4 regions of the Halobacillus sp. ABA4_118 genome follow, and region 2 is predicted to be linked to each of the others. Evidence: riboswitches for the same ligand, from Rfam matches in the RefSeq annotation. Region 2 holds a riboswitch; each other region holds the start of a gene.
What was found. Region 2 has a riboswitch for S-adenosylmethionine ahead of ACXAGL_RS04205 (acetyl-CoA C-acyltransferase). Riboswitches for the same ligand answer to the same signal wherever they lie in the genome.

Region 1 (7,597 bases), 950 kb from region 2:
ACGGACAGCCATTCCGGAAAAGCATTGTTTTATGAGGATTCAGGGGAAGGGCAGCCGGTCGTTTTCATCCATCCGCCGGGAATGGGACGGATGGTGTTTAAAATGCAGCACGAGCTGGCAGCAAAGTACCGCATCCTTCTACCGGATTTGAGTGGGAACGGAGATTCTGATGTGGTAACACACTCCCCTGACATTACCTGGTATGCAAGGGAAGTGATCAGTCTGCTGGATCATCTCCAGCTGGAATCTGCTGTCATCGCCGGCTATTCATGCGGAGGGATGGTGGCTCAGGAGACGGCTTTGACCTACCCTGAACGAGCCAGAGCAGTCATTCTTGCAGGAGGATTTCCAAAAGTTGAAACCGGCGGGCTCCGTTTTGAGTTCCACGGGGGGATGTACTGGGTGGAGAAGAGCCCTGAAACCCTCGCTAAGCTGTTAAGTCATTCTCATTTCAGGGATGAAAAACTGAAGCGGGAGCTGAATGAACATATGGCGAAGTCGGATCCGGAAGCATGGCATGCCTTTTATGACCGGGCACTTCATTATGACTGCAGCCACCGGCTGGAGAACTTAAGGCAGCCGCTGCTTCTGGTTTATGGGAGCAAGGAGTTCTGGATCAGTGAACACAGTCATTTTTATCAGGCGTGTCCGCAGGCGAAGATGGTCGTCATCGAGGACGCCTATCATCAGACACCTGCGACTCACTATGACCGTTTCAATGAAGCCGCATCTCAATTCATAGACGCATTATAAAAGCAGAGGCTGTGCCTCTGCTTTCAGCTTGCTGGAAAGATACTTTTTTCATCCCGGGGTCATGCTCCTACAGCGTGTAGGTGGTCACGTTCCGCTTATCGGTGGGTGCCTGCCGCAGGCGTCACCACCGATAAGCTCTACGTCACCTCTTTCATCATCTCAATCATGGGAACAAAGTACTTTCTTCTTATGGACGTTAGTGCGCAAAGAGAATGTTCAGAGTTTCTGGATACATATAAAAACCTGAGGAAAACAGTGGTTTTTGTACGAGCCGAAGGTAAAGCTGTGCCTCTGCTTTCTTATTGGGGTTTCAAATCAAATGTCGTGTCGACTTCTTTTCCATACACCATCTGGTTGACGGTAATAGTGAGCGTCGAGGCTTCCTGAAAGTTGTGGGTCGGGAAAGATATCGTGGCCATCCCATCGGTACCTGCATAATCGGCCTGGACTTCCTGGCCGTTATCTCCCAGAACAGAAACGAAAGAAGAAGATTCTTCTTGTCCTTGTTCTGATGCAGGAAGGGGATGAAAGGATTCTCCGACCAGCTTTTCGTTTTGGTGGTAGTCGTGCGGGCTGTAGCTCAATTCCAAGCTCATGTGCTGGTCACTTGTTGTTTCCACGCTGTCCAGGTAAATATCCGTTTGGCGCGCTTCTCCGATTTTTTCGCTGATCCGTTTAGAAGTAGACGCGTTCAAGTCCATATGGTCTATATCTACAGTAAACGAATAAGAGGCATCTTCCTTAAGGTGGATATCTTCTACAACAAGCGTAAGCTCTTCAGGAATCTCTCCTAATGGTTGAAACCGCCCTTCATAAGTGCCGGCGTTCTCTTCCTGATCATAACCGAGAAATACCGGGATCTTCTCGCCTGTGTCCATCTTAAAGTAGGAATTCATCGTATGATTGAACACATCATCTTCATCTTCAATGGCCATTCTCACTTTTCCATAGGATGCCCGGACTTGGACTTCTTCGGGTTCAATGACAAGACCATCTTTTTCGTAGGTCCCGGTGGTGGTGAATGTTTTCAAGATATTCGCTTCCTCATTGTATACATAAGAAACAGGTGCGGCTTCTGTTTCATAGGTCTCGCCGTCCATTTGAAAGGTCAGGGATGTGGGAACCGTCCGGTTAACCTCTTCAACCTTCGTCTCAAAATCATTTAGTTCCCAAGGGTCATTGACCGGAGGGGTGGAGACTGCTCCATACAGGCGGTTTTCGTAGATCACAGCTTCCTGGTTACCAACCCCATCCTGCCTGAGGTCCAATGTCTGGGCACCGTTATCCTCTGTCGCTTTCATATGGATGGAATGCAGCGACGGCATATTCCCGATCCCCTCCGTTTCCTCCGTCTCAGAAACGAGGGCAGATAAATCAATACGGTACAAGAAGTGGATGAATTGTTCCCCATGCCACACTTCGTAAATCTGAGCCCTGCCGTCGCGTCCCGGCAGCGAAGCCGAAGCTTCGGTTGTTGTGGTCAGCCCTTCTTCCCGTGCAAGGGCCAGGCCCGGAATGCGCTCTTCAAAAAACTCGTGAAGACGCTCCTCTGACTCGATTTCCTTCCAGCTGCCAGGAACGTCTTCCATATCGACAGGCTTGGCTTTTCTATGTAAGGAACCGTCTTCTTCGTGAACCAATTTGGAGGAGTCTTGAGAACCTGTATAAATGTATGTACCTCCTGCAAAAAGGGTCAGGACAGCGCCAATGATGAGCCACTTCCATTTTCCTATGTTTTCCCCCATGGTGAATTCACCCTTTCATCATGCTTGTCACGCTCCCTTCTATACTAACAGAATTTTCTATATTTTTGAGAGGTCATAAAAATAACCCGCGGATAAACGCAGGTCATTTTTCGTCATCGGAGTAATGATGGAGCAGGGAGTCTCCTTCCGAATGGTTATGATCTTCCTGTAAGGCTTGCGGGGGCTCGTGGGAGAAAGCCTGATTGAATTTTGCTGACCGGTTAAAAGCTTCTGCCGCCTCATTCGATCGTTCGACACGGCCGCGGCGTGTTTTCTTTTCGCTCATCGTTCCACCTCCTTTTGTTTAAGATTTCCTCCTTGCTGTTAAATTAAACTTCTGGATATCATAGATCGTAATCACAGAAAGATCCGTATATAGGGAGAGGGGCTTAAGAGATGGAGGAAATGCTGGATATTTTTAATGAAAAGGAAGAAAAAACGGGTGTTAAGGCACGCGGGGAGGTTCACAGAGATGGAGACTGGCACGAAACGTTTCACTGCTGGTTTGTAAAGAAAATCGATACAAAGTGGCATGTGCTGATGCAGAAAAGGGCCTTTGATAAAGAAGATTATCCCGGCTTATATGATATAACGGCCGCCGGACACATCGAAGCAGGAGAGGGATTGATGAAAGGGGGACTGCGCGAAATTCAGGAAGAATTGGGGCTGTCACTGGAACGTTCTGCTTTAACACCGGCAGGATATGTGAAGGAGGAATTGATTGGGAAAGACAAGGTGGACCGGGAAATCTGCCGGTTGTTTTTCTATCATTGGCCTGGCGGGGATATGCCGGTGGGAGTTGAAGTGGCTGACGTTCTTGCCATCCCTCTGGATCAGTTATCCTTCTTAATGACGGGAGAGAGGGAAGTGGCTGCAGGTGTTTCGATTTGCACCGGGGAATCAGAAACTATGAAGGCGGAATCATTTGTTCCTCATACCCCTGCCTATCAAAGCCAGTTGCTGAAGGCTTTGTCTGAATATGTCGAAAAACTTTGACAATAACACCTCTCCATCGATATAATTTTTGATTAAGTGATCAGAAAGGAGTCGACGAATGACACACCCAAGCTTTGAAACAAAAATTGTCCACCATAAACAGGATCAATCACAGGTGCATAACAGCAAGACGACACCGATTTATCAGACATCCGCCTTTACCTTCAAGGACCTGGACCATCTGGAAAGTTACTATGAAGGGGAAAGTCCATACTTATATACAAGAGAAAAAAATCCGAATACCGATGAACTTGCGGGAACGGTTGCTGAGCTCGAAGGTGCTCCATCTGGAGTCGCTTCCTCCTCAGGAATGTCAGCCATCCTTGCAGGCATTCTGGCGGCTGTTGAACCCGGAGGCCATATTGTAGCCGCAGAAGATGTGTATGGAGGTACGCACAAACTCCTGACTAAAGAACTGCCATCCTTCGGAATCGACGTCACCATGGTATCCTTTAACAATTTGGACGAGGTGGAGAAATCCATCCAGCCTCATACCCATCTGCTTTATACGGAATCGATTTCCAACCCGTTCCTACGCGTGGAAGACTTGAAAGGTCTGAGCAGTCTCGCTCAAAAACACGGCATAAAGACGATGGTGGATAATACATTCGCCACCCCCTATCTTGTCCAGCCCTATCAGTATGGAGTGGACCTTGTTGTGCACAGTGCAACGAAATACATAGGCGGTCATAGTGATGTCACGTGCGGCGTCCTTGCCGGTTCGGAAGCATTGATTTCCAAAGCAGCCCAGAAAATCGTGACTCTTGGAGCAAATTTAAGTCCGTTTGAAGCTTGGTTGACCCAGAGAGGAGCCAAAACCCTTGCACTCCGGATGAAACAACAGTCTGCGAATGCAAAAAGTGTTGCAGAGGCACTTCGGGAGCATAGTGGGGTTAAAAAGGTGTTTTATCCTGAATACGTATCTGAACGTGGTCATGGAGCGATTGTTACCATCGAGCTCAATGAGAGCGTGGATGTGGAAGCCTTTTTCAAATCTCTTGGATGGATCAAAATTGCACCGACACTCGCTGGTGTCCAGACAACTGTGTCCTACCCTGTCCGTACGTCGCACAGGGCTCTGTCAGAAACTGAACGTGAAAAAATCGGAGTGAACGATTACGTCATCCGCTTATCCATAGGAATTGAGAGCGATGAAGATATCATTCATCAGCTGAAAAGAACCATTGACGCTTCAATAAAATAAAAATTCAGAATGTTATTGACATTGATGCAGATGGTCAGCTATAATTCACAACATAATCAAAATTAAATAACTAGTACTCTTATTAAGAGCGGCTGAGGGAATAGGCCCTGTGAAGCCCGGCAACCTTCAAACATCGGTTTGAAAAGGTGCCAAGTCCTACAGATCATGGATCTGGTAGATAAGAGGAGGATATCAGCACGTTCAGCCCTCTTCTTATATGGAAGAGGGCTTTTTGCATGGATAAAGACGCTGTAAGGACCAGTTTCTTTTTAAAACTGATTAAAATGATGAGAATAATAAACTTTAGGAGGCCATACAATGACCAACTCTTTTGAAGGCTACGATATTGATACCATTTCTCTGCACGGTGGACAGTCACCAGATCCTACGACCGGTTCAAGGGCCGTTCCGATTTACCAGACCACATCCTATGTGTTTCATGATACCGATCACGCCCAGAGCCTTTTTGCCCTCGATGAACCGGGGAATATTTACTCCCGGCTCGGAAATCCGACGGTGGACGTATTCGAAAAACGCATGGCTCTTCTGGAAGGCGGAGTAGCCTCGGTAGCGACGGCTTCAGGCATGTCCGCCATTGCACTGGCCATTTTGAATGTAGCTGGTGCAGGAGATGAAGTCGTGGCAGCATCCAATTTATACGGCGGAACTTATAATTTATTCGCCAACACTTTACCGCGGTATGGCATTAATGTTCATTTTGTTGACCCGGTCGATCCGGACAATTTCAGACAGGCCATCAATGAGAATACGAAGGCCGTCTTCGCTGAGACCATCGGCAACCCGAGTCTTCACGTGCTTGATTTTGAGAAGGTGTCCGCCATTGCCCATGAACATCAGGTTCCATTGATCGTCGATAACACGTTTGCCACACCTTACACGTGCCGTCCGATTGAACACGGAGCTGACATTGTCGTCCATTCGGCCACGAAATGGATTGGTGGCCATGGAACAGCTATCGGCGGCGTCGTTGTCGACGGCGGGCAGTTTGACTGGGGCAATGGAAAGTTCCCTGTTTTCACAGAGCCGGATCCGAGCTACAACGGGATCGTTTATACAGCCGATTTCGGCACGCTCGCCTACATTACAAAACTCAGGGTTCAGCTGCTTCGTGACTTTGGCTCCTGCCTCAGTCCGCAGAACGCTTTCCTTCTGCTCCAGGGACTTGAAACGCTACATTTGCGGGTGGAACGTCATTCAGATAATGCCCGGGAAGTGGCTGAATACTTGGCGGAACACCCCGATGTGGAGTGGGTTTCCTACCCCGGCTTGAAAAACCATCCGGCCCATGAACTGGCCAATCAATATTTAGAGGGCGGCTACGGTTCCATTGTCGTATTTGGAATCAAAGGAGGCAGAGAAGCTGGGAGTCAGGTGATCAACAACATCTCGTTGTGGTCCCATGTCGCCAATGTCGGCGATGCGAAATCTCTGATCATCCACCCGGCGTCTACGACCCACCAGCAGCTTTCTGTTGAAGAGCTTGCGGCGACCGGAGTGACGGAAGAGCTGATTCGTCTTTCCATCGGACTCGAATCCAGCAAGGATTTAATCAATGACCTGGATCGGGCCATTGCCAAGGCAACAGGCAATGATTCCGGAAAGCGGGCAATCACAGAGAATGATGAAGGTGTCATCAAGTGGGCGCTCAGCTCTGCGAAGATTACAGAAGGAGGAGAAACACGTCCGAAACGCCTGGCTGTCGTCGGTCTCAGTGGAAAGCCTTCCCGTCCGAGTCACCGACTCGCAAGAAAAATGCAGCGGCTCGGGTATCAGATCGTCCCGGTGAACCCTCGGGAGGAGGAGGTGCTTGGCGAGAAAGCTTACCCGGATTTGAGATCGATCCCATTCAGCATCGACGTCGTCCAGGTGTTCCGCAGCCCTGAGGCCGCCATTGAGATTGCCCGGGAAGCAGCGGACATCCAGCCTGGTGTGTTCTGGCTCCAGGAAGGTGTCATTTCTCCAAAAGCAGCGGAAATTGCCAGTGAAGCAGGTCTGGAAGTTGTCCATAACCGTTGTACCTACAAAGAAGCACAGCGGCTGCGCGGAAGCATAGATACGTACGCATGCGAAATTTAAATAGGGGAAGGGGTAAAAAGATGAATTGGAAAAAAGCCATAGCTGTCCTCAGTGCAGCGGCCGCCATCGGGCTTGCCGGTTGTTCAAGTAATGCCGAAGGTCAGGAGGATCAGCCGGATAAGGTAACCCTTGATTATGCCTACTACTCTCCAACCAGTCTGGTCTTGAAAGAAAAGGGATGGGCCGAGGAAGCGTTTGAAGAACAGGGCATCGAAGTGGAATGGGTGCTCAGCCAGGGAAGCAACAAGGCGCTTGAGTTTTTGAATTCAAGCAGCGTTGATTTTGGTTCTACAGCCGGAGCAGCCGCGTTGATGGCTAAAGCGAATAATGCTCCTGTAGAATCCGTCTATCTCTATTCCAAGCCGGAATGGACGGCTTTAGTCACGAATCCGGATTCTGGCATATCTACTGTAGAGGATTTAAAAGGGAAGAAAGTCGCCGCCACGCTTGGAACCGACCCTTATATTTTTCTTGTTCGTGCTTTAAAGGACCACGGACTGAGTGTGGATGATATTGAGCTTGTCAATCTGCAGCATCCCGAAGGGGCTTCTGCCTTGAACTCCGGCAATGTCGATGCATGGGCAGGGCTTGATCCCCACATGGCACGTAATGAACTGGAAGCAGGGGCAGAGTTGTTTTACCGTAAGCCTGAATTCAATACGTACGGAACGTTGAACGTCCGCTCTGCGTTTGCGGATGACCATCCTGACGTCGTCAAAGATGTGATTAAAGCCTACGAAAAAGCGCGGGAGTGGACGATAGAACACCCGGATGAAGCCGCTGAAATTCTGGCCGAGGAAGC
Region 2 (7,597 bases):
GAAATGACCACGGGTACTCCGTGTATATTGTAGATCATGGGAGTGGCATGGACCGGTCAACGAAAGACACCTACAATCAGGCTTTCCTTACCAATGAAACCTCGGATGAGAAGAAAACGACGAAGAGAATCGGTATGAACAATGTCCACAGACGTCTGCACGCGACGTTTGGACAACCGTATGGTTTAACTATTGAGCGATCCAATGAGAAAGGAACGGTTATCGTCATCACCCTGCCCTATCTGACTCATGAAACGAAGAAGGAGGCCTGACCATGTATCAAGCGATTACTGTAGATGATGAGAAGTTGATTAAAAGAAGCATCGCTGCGTTGATCCGTGCGAATGACACAGGATTTGAAATCGCAGGAGAAGCGAAGGATGGGTGCGAAGCGCTGCACTTGCAGAAAGAAACCACTCCAGACCTGGTTATTACGGATATTCGTATGCCGAAGATGAATGGGTTGAATTTTATCAAAGAGGTGAAGGAAAGAAACCCGCATACGAAATTCATCATCATCTCCGGATATGACGAATTCGAATATGCCCAGACAGCAATTCGGTATGGGGTGGTCGATTTCCTGCTTAAACCGATCAAGCCGGATCAGTTTTTATCTTCATTAAAGAAGGTTTACCGGCAGCTGGAACATGATCACACATCTTCCAAACAGCGAAGCGAATGCTTGCTTATGATCAAATCGTACGCAGAAAGTCTTGGTGAACACCTTTGGTTGCTGGAGGAGGAGCAAGTCTTCCAGACAACAGAGGAGCTATCAGAGAAGTTGAGTCACTTACAGGTTCATCCGGATATGATGCGGGGGATGTACTCAGATTTAACGGTGTATTTACAGGGGGAGCTGGAGGCTCATCATTCACCTTTTCATTCTCATCCGTTGTTCATTGATGTCGATTTTTCACAGGAGAGGATAGAAATGACGGCCGAACTGAATCGTTTGTGCCACGCTGTTCTCGAGGAAATCAAATCCTTCCGGAACATCGGCCATCGAAACAGCATTCGGACGGCTGTTCGATATATTGAAGCGAATTTCACAGAAAAGAACCTCACGTTAAGTGAAGTGGCGGATACGATCCATATGTCTTCCTCGTATTTCAGTATGGAATTCAAATCAGAAGTCGGTGTGAGCTTCAAGCAGTACCTGACGAATTTAAAAATAGAGAAAGCAAAAGAACTACTCAATAATCCTTTATATAAAACCTATGAAATCGCTGAAAATCTAGGTTATAGCGACTACCCTCACTTCACGAAGACTTTCAAAAAACAGTTGGGAATGACACCTACGCAATACAGAAAAAGAAAAGGAATCAGTTGAAAATCCAAGCTTTTCAAACCGTACAGCTCCCCCTCAAGCAGTCCGGTAATGAAGCGCCTCCTGCGGTAAAGGTGTAGATGATCTGCAAGTTCCTGAAAGTTTACACGAAACCCTGCAGGAGGCGAAAGGATTCCTTTTTAATACAACGTAAGGGAAAGAAGGTTCCTAGACTTTAACGATAAATGGATCTTCGGCATCACTACTGCGCTTAACCAAGAGCACCTCCCCGGTCATTTGTGTACCGGCAAATTGAAAGCTCTTCGGCCCATCATGGGAGAATAACAGGACCTCGCTTTCTTCTCCCCTTTTCACTTCAAAGGCTGTCACCTCATCCTTGGACATCTTCTCTGAACGAGTGTTATAAACGTCCAATTCATGGATCTCCATGTCTGGGTTTTCCTCATCACGATAAGGGTTCAGGATGGCTGCGAACGTCGTCTGTCCGCTCCCTTTCTGTCGAGTCACCATTTTCATAGACTTCGATTTTTGGTTGTAGTCTCTGGAAATCCAGCAGTCTTCTTGAGTCATCGAGACATTCTGAAGATAGGTCATGTCCAAATGCCCTCCTTCTCCCCCATGGATATGAACCTTACGTTTGGAAGAGTCATAGTGAAGGGTGGTATGTTCAGCGAAATGGAAGTGCTGGGCAAATTCATGAACATCCCTGGACTTGAACGTATCGACCAGCACCCAATAATGAGGTTTGACGAACAGCAGCTGACGCTTGACCTGAACAGGGTCTTCGAGCCTCAAATATCCATTGTGACCACTCTGGACGTAATCGAATTCCTTATTCCCTCTCCAAAAGCTGTCCACAGGCTGGGCGACATCTTCCCAGTGCCATGAACCAAGATAAGTGGAAATCGAACGTCCATCCACACTGCACGTGTTGTGCTGGAAAGACTCCTTGAAATACTGCCGGTATTCGTCCTCCTTGTACGTGTACCGCCCTGGATCTATGATCATATCCGATCCATGAACAATTAAATCGAAATGGAGAAAATCATCGTGGCCGTGGGCTCTGATAATGTCCATATGACCCCCATCAAAAAGGAGGTAATGATGATCAGGAGACCATCCGCTCCGCATGATACTGTATCCACTTTGCTCCAGATGGGTCGACTGGAAATCGGGTTCAGCTGCTTCCAGTCCCTCATACACATCAAAGCCGTTTTTCCCGTAATACCAAATGCCTTCATAATCCAGGACATCATACCCCTGATGCTTTAAATCCGTCCTTTCATACAACAGGGAACCGCGGCTCAATACATCCCGGATATCCGTATGATCACTGTCACTCGTCATCGGCTGATAACCACTCGGCTTCACAAAAGAAAGCGAAGCCGTGAACATGCGGTTCAACGTATCCTCCATAATGTCCGGAATCGACTGTCGATTCTTTCCGGCCAACAGGACCGTTTCAAATAAACAGTGCAGGACTTCATGATGATACATCGGACTTTGTTCATTGTGCATCCCATCTTCAAAAACTTGAAGATGGCACATCGCAGCCATTCTCTCCAAAGCCAGCTGCATCCATTGATCTGAACCTTCTAGCTGGGGAAATAACAAAGCAATATGAAACAAGCCATTCGTCTCTAAAAATCCCCAGTTGCTCTGTCGATCATGAGCGGTATAGGCGATACTCAAATATTTCCCATGAAGAGCAAGCGCCTCCTCAAACAGCTTTTCTTCCGCTCCTCCCCACTCCTCGGACTCCCTGACGCAGAAATACCCTTTGATCCAGTTACAGCTCCGGATGCCGCTATCGAGCTTCCTCCACGTATCCTTGACATTATAATGACGGGACCGGCTTTCGAGTATTTCTTCTTCTGTCAATGGGTTCTGACGGATCCAGTCTTTCATCAGCCGGATGTAATGACTCGCAAAGCCCTCCTCTCCGGTTAACCAGTAGGCCTGCCCGAGTTCTGCCATGAAGCGCGCGCGGTTCAAGTTCACCGTCCACTCAAAATCATCCTGAAACTGGAACGTCCAATCGATTTCATTCGGGAAAGTGACCGGGGTTTCACAGCGCTCCATGTCCCAACGGTGAGTAAATACAAACGTGTTTTCACCCGCAAGACGAGCCCGTTCGATCACTTCATCTGCTTCTCCTTTCCAGTATCGGAGAGTCAGATCCCTGATTTCATTGCGGTCTTCATGCGAATAAAAAAATTGTCGTACATCTGTGGATGAATGGTTTCGTTTTTCATCTGTCGGCATTATAAAACCCCTGATTGAATGTGATGTCTTACAAATGCATCATCATGTAAATGTGGATAGTTTTCATGAATGCGGTCGATTTCTTTTTCCTGACCCGGACTGAGCCGCTCGTGTTCCATCAGACAAAGGCGTTCCCGCAATAAGCCTTGGCGCCTCAATATTTCATTGATCCCGGCAATACTTCCTTTGAATCCATTCGCCGCATCAAAAATAGCTGCATTCGCATCCGTCAATTCCACACCTGTCGTTAACAACTCAGCAGGAATGAGCCCGTTCTGTTTCGCTTCTTTTGCTTGCTCAAGCAGCGTGACCGCTTTAGAGGTCCACACCGCCCACTGCCCAAGCAGCCCGCCGACAATCGATTTTGCTACCACTTTTCCATCGACTGGAAATCGAAAAGTCGTCAGAAGATCATCCACAATATGGTCATCATTCCCGGTGTACAAAGCGATGTCATCCCTTCTTTTCGAATGGCACACAGCCCTCACTACATCAATGGTTTGATATCGGTCAAAGGGAGCAAGTTTAATGGCACACACGCCCGGAATATCGGCAAAAGCACACCAGAATTGATAAGAGAAGACACGTCCACCGACGGCGGGCTGCAGGTAAAAACCGAAGACCGGCATGATTTCTGCCACGGCCTTGACTCTTTCTAAATGCTCTTCTTCATTTAAATGGGAAAGTCCCCCCATGCTTACAAGCGCAAGGTCATACCCCAAATCTTTGGCTGTTTCCGCTTCCTCCCGCGCTTGTTCCACCTCTCCTACGACGCCGGCCACTTTAATGAACGGGCGGGACAAATTTGCTTGGTCGATTTCTTCAACAGCCAACCGCAGCACCGTTTCGTACAAATCAATGCCTTCGTCCCTGATTTCGAATTGAGTCGTATGAACACCGACCGCGACGCCACCGGCTCCGCATGAGATGTAGTAATTCGTCAAAGCCCGCTGTCTTTCTTCGTCCAGCGTACGATCCTTGCGCAAAGCAAGCGGGTGGGCCGGTATGACCGTCCCTTCATGCAGCAACGCACGAATGGAGGATGATAAGGTCTGCTCCATTAGTATCGCCCCTTTCGTTCTTGAAAGTGAGTCGGTTTATCCAGCACCTGCCCCTGACCTTTCACCCAATCTGCTGTCCAATCCAGCATTTGACGGATGCCGATGTTCGGGTAACCGAATACTTCATGAGCTCGAGAAGCATTGCTCAACAGGGCCGTTTCCTGCTCCTCTCCAACAAAAACCGGCTGTCTGTGGAGCTTCTCACCAAGCCTCTCTGCGAGCCATCGGACAGATAGTGTCTCCGGCCCCGTAAGATTCAAGGTGACGGGAGGAGAATCACAATGTAAAAGGGAACGAATAGCTGCCTCGTTCGCATCCCCCTGCCAAATGACATTCACATGGCCCATATTCAAATCGATTGGAGTGCCTTCATTCACCGCCTTTGCGACTTCCAATAAAACACCGTAACGCAGATCAATGGCATAATTCAGACGCAGGTGTAACAAAGGTGTTCTATATTTATGAGAAAAATGAGTGAAAACACGCTCCCGTCCCAGAGCGGACTGGCCATACTCACCGACCGGACCCGTGGCATGCTCCTCCGACGCCCCACTATGACCGACCGAAGTCTGAGGGTACACATTCCCCGTAGAAAAAGACACGATCCTGGAATTCTTGAACTTCTCCGCCACTCTCCCAGGTAAATAAGCATTCATCGCCCACGTGAAATGCTCATTCCCAGCCGTTCCGAATTTGTTCCCTGCCATGTATAGGACATTATCCATCTCAGGTAAGGCCTGAAGTTCTTCCTCATTCAATAAATCCGCAGCGATGGTCTCAATCCCATGTTCATGCAGCTCTGCTCGCAATGTTTCATTAGAAAACCTGGAAACTCCTATCACCTTTTTCTGCACTTGGGCCTGGTCCATTGCATTTTTAGCAAGTTTCGCTAACGTCGGTCCCATTTTTCCGCCTACCCCTAAAATCAAGATGTCTCCATCGATTTTCGTTATATCGTCCACTAACGCCTCTGATGGTGTACACATGACTGACTCGAGTTCTTCTATCGTTTCCACATTGAAACCTCCTCATAATAATTACTCCTCTTATAAGAAAGTTTAGATAACTGCATGTGTTAAAACAACGACTTAAATATGTCCCTTTTTATTCAATGAAGAAGCCCTGGGGCGTCCTAAACCAAAGGAATTCGTTCGCTTACCTCGATGAGATTATATGAACCAGACAGAGCGTCGGACGAATGAGCATTTGCGTACTCCCGAGGGAAAGGAGAGTCCATTTAGTGAAAATGTGGGGAATGAAATTCTGGAGCTATGCAACAATACAATGCAAAGACAAATCATTAACTAAGAACAGGTAAAACACCACCAACTTGTCAGTCATGGCTTGGTAGTGTTTTTCTATGGATTATTCTGAAAAACTCTAAAAAGTGCCTCGTAAATTGGTTAATCCCTTACCCAAAAAGGACACCAAATAAAATTAATTTTCTCACTTTTCTATCAAATCCATTGACACTTATCCTTTGCCCTGCTAACATGGCACTTAACCAAATAAAGGAAGAACATCTTATCCAGAGAGGTGGAGGGACTGGCCCTGTGAAACCCGGCAACCGCTATATTGATAGCAAGGTGCCAAATCCTACTGAGTGAATGCTCAGGAAGATAAGAGATGCTTACAATCTCTAACCTCTCTATCTTTGATAGAGAGGTTTTATATGTTTCCAATTGAATACCGATTTCTTATCCAGAGAGGCAGAGGGACTGGCCCATTGACGCCCGGCAACCAGCAAGCAGACGCTTGAAAAGGTGCTAATTCCTGCAGGAGATGATCCTGGAAGATAAGAAGAGCCGAGAGCCCTCTTCTTATTTTTGTGAAGAGGGCTCTTACTATTATAAAAACAGGAGTTGTTCCATATATGACGACAGTACTTCTAGACGGCATCCGCACCCCCTTCGGTAAATGGAAAGGGGCTTTGAAAAAGAAATCCGCAGCAGAACTTGGGTCTCATGCGCTGAGCGCTCTATTAGAGAGAAACCCGGCCGCGAAACAAGCCGATGGTGTGCTGCTCGCCCAGGTGATTCAGGCGGGAGGCGGCCAAAATCCTGCGAGACAGGCCGCTTATCAAGCGGGGGTGGATATCGGTACGCCCGCTATCACACTGAACAATGTCTGTTTGGGAGGCATCGCTACAGTTACCGACGCCTCTCGCAGGCTGCAATTGAAGGAAGGAGAGCTGTACATTGTCGGCGGATTCGACTCGATGACGAATGCTCCTCATACCGCTCCTGTCCGGGCTTCTTCCGGACTTGGTCACAGCACGCTGAAGGACACCTTACTGAACGACGGGTTGTGGTGCGCCTTGTGCGATGTGTCGATGGGAGCACTGACCGATGAGAAGAACCACTCCTTCGAGATCAGCCGGGAGGAACAGGATGAATACGCCGCCCTTTCCCAGCAGCGGGCAGCGGACGCTCAGGAAAATGGCTGGCTGGAGCCGGAAATAAGTCCTTTTACTGAACGACTCGCAGAAGATGAAGGCATCCGTAAAGGGACGACAGCCGAAAAATTATCGAATCTACCTCCCGCCTTTTCCAGCGAAGGCACGATCACCGCAGGCAATGCCTCTCAAATGACGGACGGCGCGAGCGTTGGGATCGTTACCACGAAGGAAAAAGCGGAAGCCCTCGGCCAACAGCCGTTGGCGGAAATCATCGACTGGTCAGAGATTGCCGGGCCGGATCCGAGTTTACAAACGAAGCCATCACAGGCCATTCAGAAGCTGTTAGACAAACACCAGTTGACCACGGACGATATCGATTTGTTTGAAATCAATGAAGCCTTTGCCAGTGTCGTGATTGCCAGCTGCCGGGAGCTCGGAATTGATTATGACCGCGTCAATGTGAACGGCGGCGCGATCGCTCTCGGCCATCCTTTAGGCGGGACAGGCTTCCGGCTCGTTCTGACGCTTGCCCATGAACTGAAACGACGCGGCGGAGGCAAAGGCATCGCTTCCCTCTGCGGCGGT
Region 3 (7,597 bases), 2.8 Mb from region 2:
TGAAAGAAGTGGACCGCATTCTAACCGGTTTTGGAGGAGACCGTGTGGACATGTATTCAACGGATAACGAGCATGTGAAAAGAAGGGCTGCTTGTGGTGACTTGACCGTTTTAACGACGGAGGTACGCCATCTTGGTACTTCCCTGTCGAAGGAGGTATTTCAAAACCTATATGAACACATAGTCAATAAACTTTCCTTTTCTTTTAACACCCATGTCAATTCCATTACACGGGTGGATGAAAGTTTCCGTCTCGTTACAGATTGTGAGGAGTTTCTAAGTCGAAAAGTTATGCTTGCGACAGGAAACAGCGGCCGGGAGTGGTTCGCACGGATAACGGAACCGCTTGGCATCGAACCGCGGGAGACGCGGCTGGACCTGGGTGTACGGGTGGAAATGCGGGGCGGCCAGCTGGATGCTCTCCTAAAAGAATCATTTGAAACGAAACTTTTGAAAAAAACGTCACGTTTTACGGCCTACACATACTGTATGAATCCCAAAGGCAGGATTATTCGAAAACATCAGCATGAACTTGTCATGCCTGATGGTCAGAATTCACGAGAACAAGGGGTACCGGGAGAAAATTTGAATTTCACTTTGTTTGTCCCCCGTTACTTTCCGAGTCTAAAGCAGGCGGTGGAAGAAGCATCACGCGTCATTAAAGGAATCAATCGTTCGAGGGGAAGAATCGTGGTCCAGCGTCTTGAAGATTTGAAAAAGGGAAAGGGGACGACTTCACTTCATGCAAACTCCGTGATTCCTTCTCTTTCCGCTGACGAAGGATCGCTGATAGAAGAAGTGCCACATATTTATATAGAGGCTCTCATCGAGTTCCTGACCTCTCTCGAAGCAGCGATAGGTGAACCGGTGGATCCTGACACGCTGCTTTATGGGCTTGATGCTAAATTCTACGAACCAGTTATTCCAACCAACAGGAATTTTGAAACGGACGTCCCGGGACTGTTTCTGGTCGGAGACTGCTCGTCCGTCACTCATTCCTTGTCCCAGGCAGCGGCTAGTGGGATTTATGTCGGAGAGGTAATAGGAGGGTAAAGGAAACGATCGTTTCCTCAGCCTTTAGAAAAAACATATCTTGTCCTGGATCATGCCTTCTCATCTGGATGTTCGCGTCCGGCTGACCGGTGGATGCCTGCCGCGGTCCCGGCCTGGGCTGACTTGGGCAGGAAATACAAATCGTTGTATGGAGTAGCTTCACTTGGGTATGCTCTTCCATACCAGGCAACAAGAAAATTGAAAATGGTTAACCGTATCAGCGGTTAACCATTTTCAATCTGAGTCATCGCTTCCTCCACTTGGGCGGCATCCATGACGCTCATTAATCGGATGGATTCCCCCGGTTTTACAGCATGTTCCGCTGTTATGGAGATGGCTTCTGCCTTGTTGGTCAAGTTAAAGTCATCGAGGGTTACCGGCAGGTTCATCTCCTGGTAATAAGGGGTGAGTGTTTCAATTTCATCAAAGCGGCCTTCCAGAGCAAGCTGGACGAGAATACCATAAGCCACTTTTTCTCCGTGAAGGAAAGCGTGGGTTTCCGGTACTTTGGTTAAGCCGTTATGGATTGAATGGGCTCCGGCGATTCTTCCATAACTATCCCCGTATCCACCGACCATACCGCCAGCCATAATAATGGTTTCCACGACTCTCATGAAGGCAGGTATGACGGCTTGCTGACGAACGGCTTCCACAGCTTCTCTGCCATCTTGTATGAGAACATCCCTGCATAATCCGGCCGCGTGCAGCGCAATGTCTACGGAAATCGGTTTGGAGGCGAGAGACCTTGTGAGAACATCCGCTTCATACCATTTGGCGAGCGTATCGCCGATGCCGGCCCTGAGATAAGGTTCCGGGGCACGAACGAGCAGATCAGGCTCTACAAGCAGCATCCATGTACTACGTGGATAAATAATGTATTCCTCAAAATTCCCTTCATCATCGTAAAACACACTGAGCGGCGTCCAAGGTGCGCAGTTTGAGGCTAGTGTAGGAATGAGCACGACTGGAATATTCAATTGATCGGCACAGGCTTTTCCGAGATCAAGGACCTTTCCGCCTCCGATGCTGATCAAGACGTCACAGTCCCGCAGGGCTTCACTGAGACGCATGACCTCTTTATGGGAGCACTCCCCGTTATAGGCTTCCGATTGGACCGGCATCGTCAGCTTTGGAAAATAGGGCTGAGCAGCCTTCCACGACTGCTCACCGTGAATGATTCCTGCTTTTGCAAAGGCCTGGTTTTCCAACAATTCAGGGATGTTCCTTAAAATTCCAGGCTCAGCTTTATAAATCGCAGGTGCTCCTTGTACAGTTACGTTTTTCATGGTTGATCACCTCTGGTAATGATATAGCCATCATTATCCAGATGACAGAATAATATGTCAATAACAAAACAGGGAGCAGGCCCCCCGGTTTTGCAGCTTAACGGTTTCGGAATTCCTGAAGAATGTTCAGACCTGTGGTGACGGCCTGACTCATGGCAGAGCCCCCGCCGTAAGCAGCTGATACACCCATCGTTTCATAAATTTCCTTGTCCGAACAATCTGCTTCGACGCACTGATCCATGTGATAGGCCATACTGGCTTCATCTCCATCTTTCACACTGATGGCAAGAGCCATTAAGTGCTTGGTACCTTTGCTGAGTTCTCCGTCTTCAAAGAACGAGCCGGTAAAGTGATTGTATTCTTTTGTGGCCTCCGGCAGGTGTTCGGTCAGGGTTTCAATGCCATTTCTATATTCTTTAAGCAGGTCTTCTCCTTGTTTGTTCATTCTTTCACTCTCCCTTTTCTTTGTTATTCCTTTTATTCCTTCCTCTTCCAGTCACTTAAACAACGTAATAGGCTTCCCGGCACATCCCTGTCCATTGATGAAATGTTGGGAAAATTGTTTACAAATGCAGAATGATGCGTTAAAGTTGTAAATCATAAACGAATAGCAACAACTAATTCTTATCAAGAGTGACTGAGGGAAAGGCCCGTAGACGTCACAGCAACCTTCCATGTGGAGTGGTGCTAAATCCGCCGGAATGATATTCCGGGAGATAAGAGTTTGGCTGATAGTTATGCGAAACTCTCTTCTTGATAAGGAAGAGAGTTTTTTTATTAGGTAAAGGAGGACGGTTATGATTTCCATCCAGGAGCTCAGTAAAATTTACACATCCAAGAAAAAACAGGTGATCGGGGTGGACAAGGTTTCTCTCGATATTCAGGAGGGGGAAATCTATGGAATCGTCGGATACAGTGGAGCTGGTAAGAGTACACTCCTCCGATGCATGAACATATTGGAACGCCCGACATCAGGAAAGGTTTATATCGATGGGATCGATCTGCTTTCTCTCTCCAAAAAGGACCTTAGAAAAGCACGACAGTCCATCGGCATGATTTTCCAGGGGTTCCACCTTGCTATGGGGAAAACGGTTTTGGAGAACGTGGCCTTTGCTTTGAAAGCGGCCGGTAAACCAAAACAGGAGCGCAATGATCGTGCCAGGCGTCTGCTGGAACTTGTAGGTCTTAGCGATAAAGCCGATCAGTACCCCGCTCAATTGAGTGGAGGGCAGAAGCAGCGGGTCAGTATTGCCCGGGCACTGGCCAACGATCCTAAAGTGCTGCTGTGCGATGAAGCAACTTCCGCACTCGATCCGAACACGACACAGTCGATCCTGAAACTATTAAAGAAAATCAACCGGGAGCTCGGACTGACCATTGTATTGATTACACACGAAATGGAAGTGGTGAAAGAAATCTGCGACCGTTGTGCGGTCATGGAAGAAGGAAAAGTGGTAGAACAGGGGGCGGCCTACGAAATTTTCGCCTCTCCTCAAAATGCTTTGACAAAGCGGTTTATTCGAACAGTGATCGATTTCCATGTTCCGGAAGAACTGCTGAAAAACAGCCGCGGCACCATTGTCCAGATGAAGTTTACCGGCGGACAGGCCGGGGATACGGTTGTGTCGGATCTGCTTCAGAACTATAAAATCAAGGGAAACATCCTGCATGGAAATGTGGATTATATACAGGAAAAAGCCCTCGGTACATTTGTTATGGAATTAACCGGTGACCCGCAGGAAGTAGGGAGAGCTGTGGAAAATCTGAAAACGATACTGGATGAAGTGGAGGTGCTGAATCATGATCGATCAGCTGATCAACCTGTGGCCCGAGCTGAATAAATCATTTATGGAAACATTGATCATGGTAGGGATCGGACTTGGCGTAGCCGTTATCGCCGGTCTGCCTCTGGGGTTGCTGCTATTTGTTACCGACCGTGACTTGTTTTTGGAAAACAAATGGATCAAAGGAGCTGTGGGCATTTTTGTAAACCTTGTCCGTTCCATTCCATTTATCATCCTGCTTGTGTTTTTATTCCCATTTACTAATTTTCTTTTAGGTACGACAACAGGACCGATTGCCGCCTCCGTTGCTTTATCGGCCGCAGCGATTCCTTTTTATGCAAGAATTGTAGAATCATCCGCCAGGGATATTGATAAAGGCGTCATAGAAGCGGCTATCGCATGTGGGGCTTCCCCATGGCTGATTATTAAAGATATCATTTTTCCTGAAATCAAGCCGGGCTTGATCAGTGGTTTAACGATAACAGCCATCAGCTTGATCGGGTATTCCGCAATGGCCGGCGCAATTGGCGGTGGAGGGATCGGCGACCTCGCCATCCGGTACGGGTATTACCGTTATGATAATTTCGTCATGTTTACAACGGTTATTGTGTTGATCGTCCTTGTTCAGGTAGTCCAGTACGCTGGGGATTTCCTGGCAAAAACAGTGAAAAAGAGTTAATCCAAGACGAAACGAAGTTCAGGAGGAAGATAAAATGAAAAAAATCGTAACCTTGTTTGCAGCCTTAACAATCATTACTTTTTTGTCTGCCTGTGGTGGCGGAGAAGAAAATGCAGATGCAGAAGAGAAGAAAACCATCCGATTCGGTGCAACATCCGGTCCTTACAGTGATATGGTCACCGAAGCGATTGCTCCGCTGCTGGAGGAGAAAGGCTATGAAGTAACCAATAAAGAGTTTACAGATTATGTGCAGCCTAACAAAGCGTTAGCCAATGGTGATCTGGATGCCAACCTGTTCCAGCACAAAATCTATTTAGAGTCCTTTGCCGAAGAACACAACCTGGATCTGTCCGAGGTCATTGTTGTTCCAACAGCACCTATGGGTATTTATTCCAGTGAGTATCAGAATATCGATGGTGTTGAAACAGGCAGTACGATGGGTATTCCCAATGACCCGACGAACCTGGCCCGAGCGCTGATCATTCTTGAAGATGAAGGTCTGGTCACTTTGAAGGAAGATGTAGACCCTCTTCGTGCCTCTTTGAACGATATCGTAGAAAATCCAAAAGAAATCGAATTCGTTGAAGTAGAAGCCGGCCAGCTGCCACGACTGGTGGACAGCGAGGATCTATCCATGGTTCCTGGTAACTATGCGCTTGCTGCCGAGATGGATCTGCTGAGTGCTCTCGCCCTCGAAGATATGCCGGATGATTATAGAAACCGGGTAGCTGTGAAGACCGAAGATCTGGATGCCCAGTTTACGAAGGATATTAAGGAAGTTGTGGAATCGGAAGAGTTTGAGGAAATCATGGATGAAAAGTTTGAAGGCTTTGGTAAGCCACAATGGATGAAAGAAGAATAACATGTGAGCCGTCTTCCCTTGGAAGGCGGCTTTTTTGAATGGAGGTTTATGCAGGTGAAGAAGGAACGAAGGTATTTGACCGGGATGATCTGACGTGTCGGACAGAACTGGAGGAATTTTTCAACCATCGGTCTTATGATGGAACTATAGCAGGCGTTCAAATTTTCCTGCTTTTCTGAAACTTATCTGTGTATGATACGTAAGAAAGATCAGAAAGGACGAAGAAGGGGCGGAGAGCAAATGGAGGTTGTAATCAAAGTGGACCGATTGACCAAAAGCTTCGGAAAAGTGCAGGCTGTCAAAGGCGTCTCATTTTCCGTCAAAAAGGGAGAAATTTTTGGGATCATTGGACCCAATGGAGCGGGCAAGACAACGACGCTGGAAATGATTGAAGGAATTTTGAAGCCTGACAGTGGAACCATTGATGTGCTGGGACTTACGCCGAATCGGGAACTTCAACAATTGAATCAGCGGATTGGTGTTCAGTTTCAGGCGACATCCATTCAAAAGAAAATGAAAGTGAAAGAAGCCCTGGATTTATTTGCTGCTTTTTACCCAGGAAAAGTAATGAAACAACAGCTTGTGGAAATGCTGGGGCTGGAGGAGAAAATGAATGTCCGTTTCGAAGATTTGTCAGGAGGATGGAAGCAGCGGGTGACCTTGGCACTGGCGACTCTGCATCAGCCGGAAATCATCTTTCTTGATGAACCGAGTATGGGACTGGACCCCCACGCCAGAAGGGAAATGTGGACGTTGATCCGCCGGTTGAGAGAGAAGGGAAGCACTATCGTGTTGACAACCCATTATATGGAAGAGGCTGAACAGCTCTGTGACCGGGTGGCAATGATTTACAGTGGTGAACTGAAAGCAATGGACCGGCCCTCCGCTCTGCTTGAGCAGAGTGGTGCCATGCTGATCACATTCCAAAGCGATGATTTTCCTTATGTAAAGCTTCCATCTATGCCGGGGGTGGTCAAAGTTGAAAAAGAAGAAGATACGTTTAAAGTGTACAGTGACGATCTGCAGCTCACCAGTTATCATCTCTTCGCCTATGGTCATCAAGAGAATCTATCCTTAAATCATTTCCAATTTGCTAAAGGGACGTTGGAGGATCTTTTTGTCCAGTATTTGGAGAAGGAGGAAGCCAGATGAATGTCGTATGGAAGCTTGCACAGCTGGAAACGAAAATGTTTTTCCGCGACCGTCTGAGCGTATTCTGGACCTTTTTATTTCCAGTCGTCATGATCTGGCTGTTTGGATCCATGTTTGGAGACAATGCTGAAGGAAACTTTTCATTTGCTGCGTTATTTGTACCCTCCTGGATCGGAGTAAATATCGTGACCACTTCCTTTTTCACCTTGGGAACCGTTTTGGCCGGCTACAGGGAAACCGGAGTCCTGCGCAGATATCAATCCACCCCTTTACAGACGTGGAAGATCCTGGCTGCTCACACAGTTCAAGGGACGGTGATTTTTCTTTGTTCTGCTCTGCTCCTTCTTGTATTTGGAATGTTGATGTATGACCTGGAACTTCCACTTTATATGGGAAGCACACTAGCTGCTCTTTTTCTAAGTATCGCTGCCTTTTTCCCTTTTGCTCTTTTTATTACATCATTGGCTAAAAATACACAGTCTGCGGCGGCGATCAGTTCTTTATTTTTGAATTTGATGATCTTCTTGTCAGGAGCGACCTTTCCACTGGAAATGATGCCGGAAGTTCTTCAATACACGGCGAAAATACTTCCGCTTTATTACGTCATTGAACTTTTGAGGGGGACGTGGAACGAAGCACCCATTTTTGAATATGGATTTGAAGTGTTTGTATTGATCGGCATTTCCGTCGTTTCTACAGTATTAGCCGCGAGGTTTTTCCGTTGGAGTGATAAATAAGGAAGAGGCAGGTTACCAATGACTTAAACAGGCACTGATATCTTC
Region 4 (7,597 bases), 2.4 Mb from region 2:
CCCATTTCCTCAAGACGGTCTTTTAAGGCAGCATCATCCAGGTTATAGGCTTGTAAATACACACTTTTTCCTGCTTTTGCGGTATTATTCTCCATATAGGACAACAGCTTTGCCATTGTCCCGTCTTCAGCGATCCATTCATAAGCGAGGTTTTGTTCCTTCAACCAGTCAGCAGTTTTTTGACCGCGGATGAGCAGGATTTCATCAGATAATTTTTTTACAAATGAACGGCGGTGACCAATGCCTGCAGCAGCCTCTTCCAATGTCCGAGCCCCTATACCAGTCGTTAACAAAACATAATCAAAGGGCTTTTTTAAATAATGATGAACATCCCGACGGGCCGTTTCCTGATTATATTGCTGAGAGCCTTGGATGGGATAGCCGGCTGAGCGTCCATCCATATTACGAATCAGCCTGGCAATTTCATCCGCGCGCCGATCAGCTGCCACACCTATCTTTTTACCGGCCAGACCTTTCACAGTCATCCGCCTCCTTCTCCTTATGTATTTCTTCCAGCAATAAGTGCTGATTCACCTTGTATTGACAGGATTCTTTCAATCCCTCCTCCAGATAAAAACGCCTCCGGTCAGATGAAAAGCCGGCATGTCGAAGTTCATTCCTTAACGTGAACAAAAAATCGACATAACTCCCGTAATCCTCCGGAAACTGCTCTTCAAACCTCTGTTTAATTTCGGCTGACAACGCAGGGCTGGCCCCGTTTGTTGTGACAGAAACAGAGAGTCTTCCCCTCTTCATATGGGCAGGAAAATGAACATTCCCGCCTCCATTGTCTGCACGGTTGAGCAGCGGAACGTCTCCGGCCTCAGCCGCCGCTTGTTCATTCACCTCAGGCTGATCAGCAGCCGTAATGAGCAGAAAAGCACCGGACGCGTCCCCTTTGAAATAAGTCTTCTGCTTCCACTCAAATCCCCCCTTCTCCCATAACTGACGAAGGGCTTCTGTCAATTCCGGACTGATCACCGTCAGTTCCGGACCCTCTGACAAGAGAGATTTCAAACGCTTCTCTGCTACTCTGCCACCTCCGACAATAATGACCTTCTTTTTGTGTAAATCGATGGATAAAGGCTTCATTAACCGTTCACTCCGCTCTGGACATTCGGTTCAGCGCTTCCTTCACCCTGAATTGAAGTGAGTGTTCCATCGCCGCGTGATCCTGCAGATGATGGGCGGCAGCAGCTGAATATCCTTGTTGGACAGCCTGATAGACTTCCTCTTGAATTTCTTCCATCAATACACCGGTAAACCAAAGGTATGGCACAACGATTGTATGTTCGTAATCCTCGATGGACCGGTGGAAAGCCTCTGGAAAACGCGGAGAAAGAGCCGCGAGGTAACAGACCTCCACGTGGGAATGATTGATTTCATCCTTCAGAAGCTGCGCAATTTTTTTGACGGCTTGAGGTGTATCCGGGTGACGGCTTCCTCTTCCCACCAAGAGGATATTCGTTCCTTTTTGAACCGGTACATCCGTTCCCTGCACACGTTCAGCGAGCGCTTTTATAATCGATGGCTGCACTCCCAGAGGTTCTCCATAGGAAAACGTCAGGCCGGAGTAAAGGCGGGAGATTTGATCAATCTCTTCAGGGATATCTTTATAATAGTGACCAGCACTCAAAAGCAGGACCGGCTGTACAACGATGCTGGAAGCTCCCCTTTCCACAAGGCGCCGCACCCCTTCTGATATATCAGGTTCAGCGAGTTCCAGATAACAAATCTCATAAGGCAGATCATGCGCTTCCGCTGCACGGTGTAAAAAGTCCTCTGCCTGAGTGGTGGCTGCTTTTTTTCTGCTTCCGTGACTTACATACAGGACAGCTTCCATCCTCATCCTCCTTTTCCTAGCCTACAATCGTTTCCGCAGATACGCGGGCGTCCTCACCGGCCGGGTCGAACCATTGGAGGTGGCTGCTCAGCTCCACCACTTCCCCCACAACGATCATGGCAGGGTTTTCGATAAAACGGCTCTTTTCTACAATCGTATCGATTGTTCCCTTCACCATTTTCTGGCTGTTCGTCGTTCCATTCTGGATAAGGGCCATCGGCGTATCTGGAGACCGCCCATATTTTTTCAGCCGATCACAAATCTCCGGAAGTCTTTTGACACCCATGTAGATGCACAGCGTATCCATGCTCTTGACGACCCGCTCCCAGTACGCTTCTTCATCTGTTCCTTTCTTACTGACCCCGGATATGAAAGCGACCGACGAGCTGTAATCCCTGTGGGTGACCGGAATGCCGGCGTAGGCAGGGGCAGCCGTCCCGGATGTAATTCCTGGAACGATCTCAAAAGGAATGGACCTTTTTGCAAGAGCTTCTGCTTCTTCCCCTCCGCGGCCGAACACAAATGGATCTCCTCCTTTAAGGCGTGTGACCACTTTCCCTTGAAGGGCGTATTTGACAAGAAGATGATTGATGGTTGACTGGGACAGTGCGTGATGATCGGGCCTTTTCCCACAGAAGACGAGCTCTGCCCCTGCTTTCGTTTCCTCAAGAAGATCCTGATTGATGAGCCTGTCATACAGAACAACATCAGCCTTCTGGACAGCTTTAAGACCTTTCACGGTAATCAAATCAATGTCTCCAGGACCTGCACCTACGATATATACTTTGGTCACGTTATCCCTCCTTGTCGTTCAGCCACTTTTTATCAATAAGAAGTTGAAAAATCTGTTCCGCACAGGTTTGGATGGAATGCTGGTCAGACCGAACGACACATTCCGGATTCACCGGTGCCTCGTAAGGAGCATCCACCCCGGTAAAACCGGAGATTTCCCCAGCCCTTGCTTTTTTATACAGTCCTTTAGGATCCCGGCTTTCACATTCCTCCACAGGACAGTCGACAAAGACTTCCATGAATTCTTCCTCTTCCAAAAGGGATCGGACCCGGTCACGGTCCTCCCTGAATGGAGAAATAAAAGCCGTCAAAACGATGGAACCATTGTCTGTGAACAATTTGGATACTTCACCGATCCGACGGATGTTCTCTGTCCGGTCGGCTTCAGAAAAACCAAGATCCCGATTTAATCCATGACGAACGTTATCCCCGTCAAGCAGGTAGGTTTGGATGCCGTGCTCAAAAAGTAGGCGGTTCAAATGGTTGGCAATGCTGGATTTACCAGCCCCTGAGAGACCGGTGAACCAGAGCACACCACTGAAATGACCATTTTTACTCCGGTAATCCTTTTTTTGGACGGCAGCTTCATGCCATGTTAAATTCGTTGCCATTCCATTCACCCCTTTACATCCGCTGTCTGTTGGTTAAGCCCTTCAATCAGCACTTCCACGACCTCCGGACGGCTGAACGTTTTCGGTGGTTTCTGGCCGCTCCGAAGCAGCTCGCGCACTTTTGTTCCTGATAAAATTACGTGATGCTCCTTGCTGTGGGGGCAGGTTTTATGAGAAGCCATTGCTTCACAGACTTTGCAGTAGAAGCTGTGCTCAAAAAAGACCGGGGTTATTTCCAGCTCTCCTTCTTCAAAGTGGCTGAAGATTTTTTGAGCGTCATATGTACCATAGTAATCGCCGACACCTGCATGATCCCTCCCGACTATGAAATGGGAGCAGCCGAAATTCTTCCGGACAATCGCATGGAAGATGGCTTCCCGCGGGCCTGCATAGCGCATGGCCGCATTAAAGACAGCCAGCGTCACCCGGTTTTCCGGATAATATTCATCCAAGAGTACCTCATAACTTCTCATGCGCACATCACTCGGGATATCGTCGCTTTTCGTTTCTCCTACGAGCGGATTCAGAAATAGTCCATCTACGCTTTCCAGGGCCGCTTTTTGGATATATTCATGAGCACGGTGAACAGGATTACGCGTTTGGAAACCGACAACCTTTTCCCATCCGGCCTGTTGGAATCGTTCTCTTGTCTCTTCGGGATCAAGGTAGTAATGGTCTGAATGCTCCCGCTCCGGACGATGGAATACTTCAATTCTGCCACCGACATAATAATCCGGGCGCTTGTAAAGTTTACTGACCCCCGGGTGAGCGTCTTCTGTCGTTAAGTAAACCTTTGCAGCTTCTTTCTGTTTATCCGGCTTGTAAATGTCTTCGATTTCGATCACACCGTAGATTGCCCCATCTTTCACAAGAGCCGCTTGACCATGTAACGAACGGGCCTGCTCTTCAGAAACAGGCAGTGTGATCGGGAGACTCCAGGGAGTGCCGTCTTTCAAACGAAGATTTTCAACGACGTGATCATAATCTTCCCTTGTTAAAAATCCTTGAAGCGGACTGTATGCCCCATTAGCGATTAAATCGATATCACTCAACGCCATCGCATCAAGCTCGATCCTTTGTTCCGGAAGCGTATCCGGCTGTGCTGTAAAACGATTGATTAACTGCCCGCCATGCGGTTGAATAATGGACATCATTCATCTCTCCTTTATTGTTTCGTATCTCCCGCTGTGTGGAGTCCACACTCGGTTTTATCAAATCCCTGCCATCTTCCTGAACGGCCGTCATCCAGCGCTTTCGCTGTGCAGGGGATGCAGCCGACACTTGGATAGCTTTGGTCATGTAATTCATTGTAATCCAAGCTATTTAGTCGGATATAAGTCCATACGTCTTCCCATGTCCAGTGAATTAAGGGGCATACCTTGATGGACTGGAAGCGTTCGTCCTTGTTGACGAAGTTCGTATGACTCCGGCTTGCAGATTGTTCTCTTCTTAATCCCGACATCCAGGCAGCCGCTCCTGTCAGGGCTTCTTCCAGCGGTTTGATTTTTCTGATGGCACAGCATTGGTCGGGATTCCTTTTCCAAAGGGCCGGACCATATTCCTCTGCCTGTTCTTCCACTGTCAATTCCGGCTTTTTCATATGGATGTTCAAATCCGGATACCTCTTTTTCACTTTGTCTATCAAATCATAGGTTTCCTGGAAATGAAGTCCAGTGTCCAGAAAAACGACGTCGGCATCCGGCTGTGCCTTTGCAATGAAGTCAAGCAGTACGATCGCTTCAGCACCGAAGCTGCACGCATAAACGAGCTGTTTTCCATAATGCCCGTAAGCCCATTGAATCACACTCTCTGCCCCTTTGTGTCCATCATCAATATCCATATGAAGTAAAGGATCCCCGGTGAATGTTCCATATGTCGGTGCACTCGTATTCATAAGCTCCTCCTTTCTTATCTTCAACAAAAAAACCTTTCTTCTGATGGTAAGAAGAAAGGAGAGTCATTATACATGATTCAACCGTTCTTCTTATCCTTCCAAGTGTTGATCACCTGCTGGAATTGGCACAGCTTCTGTTCATGACGACAGATCCGTTGCCGAGGCTTCCAAGGGCCAGTCCCTCCACCTCTCTCGATAAGAAAAATGTTTCCAGATTTTGTTCAAAAGATTTGATTCAAATATTAGACCCGATTTAAAGATATGTCAACATGCATTTTAAATATTACTAGTTTTCTGTTTATTTTATTGTAAACCATTGACAAATCGTCATCCATGTTTTAGCTTTGAATATATTATTCATGTACTTAGGAATTCCGCTTTCAGCGCGGGCTACATATATCCTTATAAAGAGCCGGGGGAGGAAACTGGTCTGATGATCCCGCAGCAACCTCACATTGGAAAAGGTGCTCATTCCAGCAGACGGTGGTCTGAAAGATAAGGAGAGGAAGCTTGACCTCTTCTGGATGAAGAGGTTTTTTTGTGCCTCTTCATGGTTAAAACCAAGTAATCTTATGTGTTTAATCAAAAGGAGAGGTACGATGAAGAAATTACTTATATTTTCACTGGTTGGATTCTTTGCTCAATTGATGGATGGAGCCCTCGGAATGGGATTTGGTTTAAGCTCCTCCACCATCCTCCTCGCCTATGGAATGGCTCCGGCGGTGGCCTCCGCCTCTATTCATTTGTCCCAGATTGCTACAACGGCAGCTTCCGGGTTTTCCCATTATAAATTCGGCAACGTGGATAAGCGTCTCGTTTTGACTCTTGCTCTCCCCGGAGGGATCAGTGCCTTTGCCGGGGCTGCTCTGCTCAGCTGGATTCCAGGTGAGCTGATCCGCCCGTACATTTCCGTTTTTTTACTAGGGCTTGGCGTTTATGTGGTCATCCGCTTTTTACTGATGAATCGAGTGAAGCCCTTGCATACAGAAAAAAGACCATTTCGACGGCGCTTCTTGTTTCCCTTAGGTTTTCTGGGCGGTTTTCTTGATGCCGTGGGCGGCGGGGGTTGGGGGCCGGTAAATACACCTGTTCTCTTATCCAGCAAAGGAATCCTTCCCAGAAAAGTCATCGGCACCGTAGATACAAGTGAATTCATCGTTACTTTATCTGCTACGGCCGGCTTCCTGATCTTCCTTGGGTGGGAAGAGCTGAGCTGGATGCTTGTGCTCGCCTTTGTGATCGGTGGCGTTATTGCAGCCCCCCTCGCTGCCTGGCTTGTGAAAAAACTCCCCCCTCTCGTGCTTGGGGTAGCGGCGGGTGGATTTATCATTTTGACGAACAGCCGGACCCTGCTCACCTATGCCACATGGAGTGAACAGACCTTAGTTATCATCTACAGCCTGCTTCTTGCCGGATATGCTGCTGCCGTTATCTTCTCAGTTCGAAAATATATTCAACGGCACCGGCACCCGCAGACGGAAACACGGTTAAAAAAAGCGCAGTTCTAATGGAGAACTGCGCTTTCAGCTTATAGAATGACAAGCTTAGAAAACAAACCGCCAAGGCGTTTGTCTAATGGTCGATCAATATCCTCTGTGAAACCATTTCTTTCATCTCCGCTCCTGCATTCAGACCATAGACCATTACAAAAGGCTGCCGGGAAAAATCCCGACAGCCTGCGAACGCTGTTCTAAATCCAGAAGCGCTGCATTTTATTCGATAGAGAAGATATAGCTGTAAATCGGCTGGCCACCATGGTGAATTTCCACCTCTAAATCTTCAAAGGTTTCTTCCACATAAGCTTCCAGTTCAGCCACATCCTTATCGTCCACATCTTCCCCTGTAAGAATAGTAAGGATTTCATCTTCATCCTCATCAATCATCTGGTTCAGCAGTGTTTTCGCTGTTGTGAGGGCGTCTTTATCGGTAGCTGATATCTTCCCGTCGGAAATCCCCATAAAATGACCCTTTTCAATATCAAGTCCGTCAATCTGGGTGTCCCGGACGGCATAGGTAATCTGCCCCGTCTTCACTTCTGACATCAAACTGGTCATTTCTTCTTTGTTCGTATCGAGATCTGCTTCAGGATTGAAACCAAGCATAGCACTCATCCCTTGAGGAATGGTCTTCGTCGGGATGACAGCCACTTCCGCTTCCGCCATCTCTGCAGCCTGTTCTGCTGCCATCACGATGTTTTTGTTATTCGGAAGAATGAACACGCGTTCTGCATGCGCTTCTTTAATAGCCTCCGATAAGTCCTGGGTACTAGGATTCATCGTTTGACCACCCTGGATGATTACTGTGGCTCCGAGGCTTTCGAAAAGTTTCTTCATCCCCTCGCCCATACTGACGGTGACAATACCATATGGCGCTTTTTTCTCAGGCACGGCTTTTTCTTTCTTATTACCTACGAGGGACGTATGCTGCTCCCTCATGTTTTCAATCTTCATATTGATC

Region 1: it holds a riboswitch for S-adenosylmethionine, as region 2 does, so the genes downstream of both, ACXAGL_RS08890 (PLP-dependent aspartate aminotransferase family protein) here and ACXAGL_RS04205 (acetyl-CoA C-acyltransferase) in region 2, are expected to answer to the same signal.
Region 3: it holds a riboswitch for S-adenosylmethionine, as region 2 does, so the genes downstream of both, ACXAGL_RS18720 (methionine ABC transporter ATP-binding protein) here and ACXAGL_RS04205 (acetyl-CoA C-acyltransferase) in region 2, are expected to answer to the same signal.
Region 4: it holds a riboswitch for S-adenosylmethionine, as region 2 does, so the genes downstream of both, ACXAGL_RS16815 (phosphoadenylyl-sulfate reductase) here and ACXAGL_RS04205 (acetyl-CoA C-acyltransferase) in region 2, are expected to answer to the same signal.

The regions. Positions count from the first base shown of each region.
Region 1 covers NZ_JBSWWS010000001.1:1,784,432-1,792,028, forward strand. The annotation lists gene ACXAGL_RS08865 (alpha/beta fold hydrolase) at 1-753, shown strand, start outside; gene ACXAGL_RS08870 (hypothetical protein) at 1,053-2,498, opposite strand; gene ACXAGL_RS08875 (hypothetical protein) at 2,602-2,784, opposite strand; gene ACXAGL_RS08880 (NUDIX hydrolase) at 2,895-3,494, shown strand; gene ACXAGL_RS08885 (trans-sulfuration enzyme family protein) at 3,553-4,698, shown strand; SAM riboswitch class I at 4,775-4,883, shown strand; gene ACXAGL_RS08890 (PLP-dependent aspartate aminotransferase family protein) at 5,017-6,795, shown strand; gene ACXAGL_RS08895 (aliphatic sulfonate ABC transporter substrate-binding protein) at 6,816-7,597, shown strand, end outside.
Region 2 covers NZ_JBSWWS010000001.1:836,211-843,807, forward strand. The annotation lists gene ACXAGL_RS04180 (cache domain-containing sensor histidine kinase) at 1-272, shown strand, start outside; gene ACXAGL_RS04185 (response regulator transcription factor) at 275-1,330, shown strand; gene ACXAGL_RS04190 (alginate lyase family protein) at 1,496-3,553, opposite strand; gene ACXAGL_RS04195 (dihydrodipicolinate synthase family protein) at 3,553-4,614, opposite strand; gene ACXAGL_RS04200 (NAD-dependent epimerase/dehydratase family protein) at 4,614-5,630, opposite strand; SAM riboswitch class I at 6,136-6,240, shown strand; SAM riboswitch class I at 6,309-6,416, shown strand; gene ACXAGL_RS04205 (acetyl-CoA C-acyltransferase) at 6,488-7,597, shown strand, end outside.
Region 3 covers NZ_JBSWWS010000001.1:3,644,143-3,651,739, reverse strand. The annotation lists gene ACXAGL_RS18735 (NAD(P)/FAD-dependent oxidoreductase) at 1-1,052, shown strand, start outside; gene ACXAGL_RS18730 (iron-containing alcohol dehydrogenase family protein) at 1,277-2,338, opposite strand; gene ACXAGL_RS18725 (carboxymuconolactone decarboxylase family protein) at 2,436-2,783, opposite strand; SAM riboswitch class I at 2,960-3,061, shown strand; gene ACXAGL_RS18720 (methionine ABC transporter ATP-binding protein) at 3,136-4,179, shown strand; gene ACXAGL_RS18715 (methionine ABC transporter permease) at 4,136-4,801, shown strand; gene ACXAGL_RS18710 (MetQ/NlpA family ABC transporter substrate-binding protein) at 4,836-5,663, shown strand; gene ACXAGL_RS18705 (hypothetical protein) at 5,702-5,842, shown strand; gene ACXAGL_RS18700 (ABC transporter ATP-binding protein) at 5,904-6,815, shown strand; gene ACXAGL_RS18695 (ABC transporter permease) at 6,812-7,552, shown strand.
Region 4 covers NZ_JBSWWS010000001.1:3,283,648-3,291,244, reverse strand. The annotation lists gene ACXAGL_RS16845 (uroporphyrinogen-III synthase) at 1-485, opposite strand, end outside; gene ACXAGL_RS16840 (NAD(P)-dependent oxidoreductase) at 460-1,092, opposite strand; gene ACXAGL_RS16835 (sirohydrochlorin chelatase) at 1,100-1,843, opposite strand; gene cobA (uroporphyrinogen-III C-methyltransferase) at 1,860-2,636, opposite strand; gene cysC (adenylyl-sulfate kinase) at 2,638-3,246, opposite strand; gene sat (sulfate adenylyltransferase) at 3,252-4,397, opposite strand; gene ACXAGL_RS16815 (phosphoadenylyl-sulfate reductase) at 4,412-5,140, opposite strand; SAM riboswitch class I at 5,228-5,342, opposite strand; SAM riboswitch class I at 5,540-5,642, shown strand; gene ACXAGL_RS16810 (sulfite exporter TauE/SafE family protein) at 5,740-6,648, shown strand; gene ACXAGL_RS16805 (DAK2 domain-containing protein) at 6,853-7,597, opposite strand, start outside.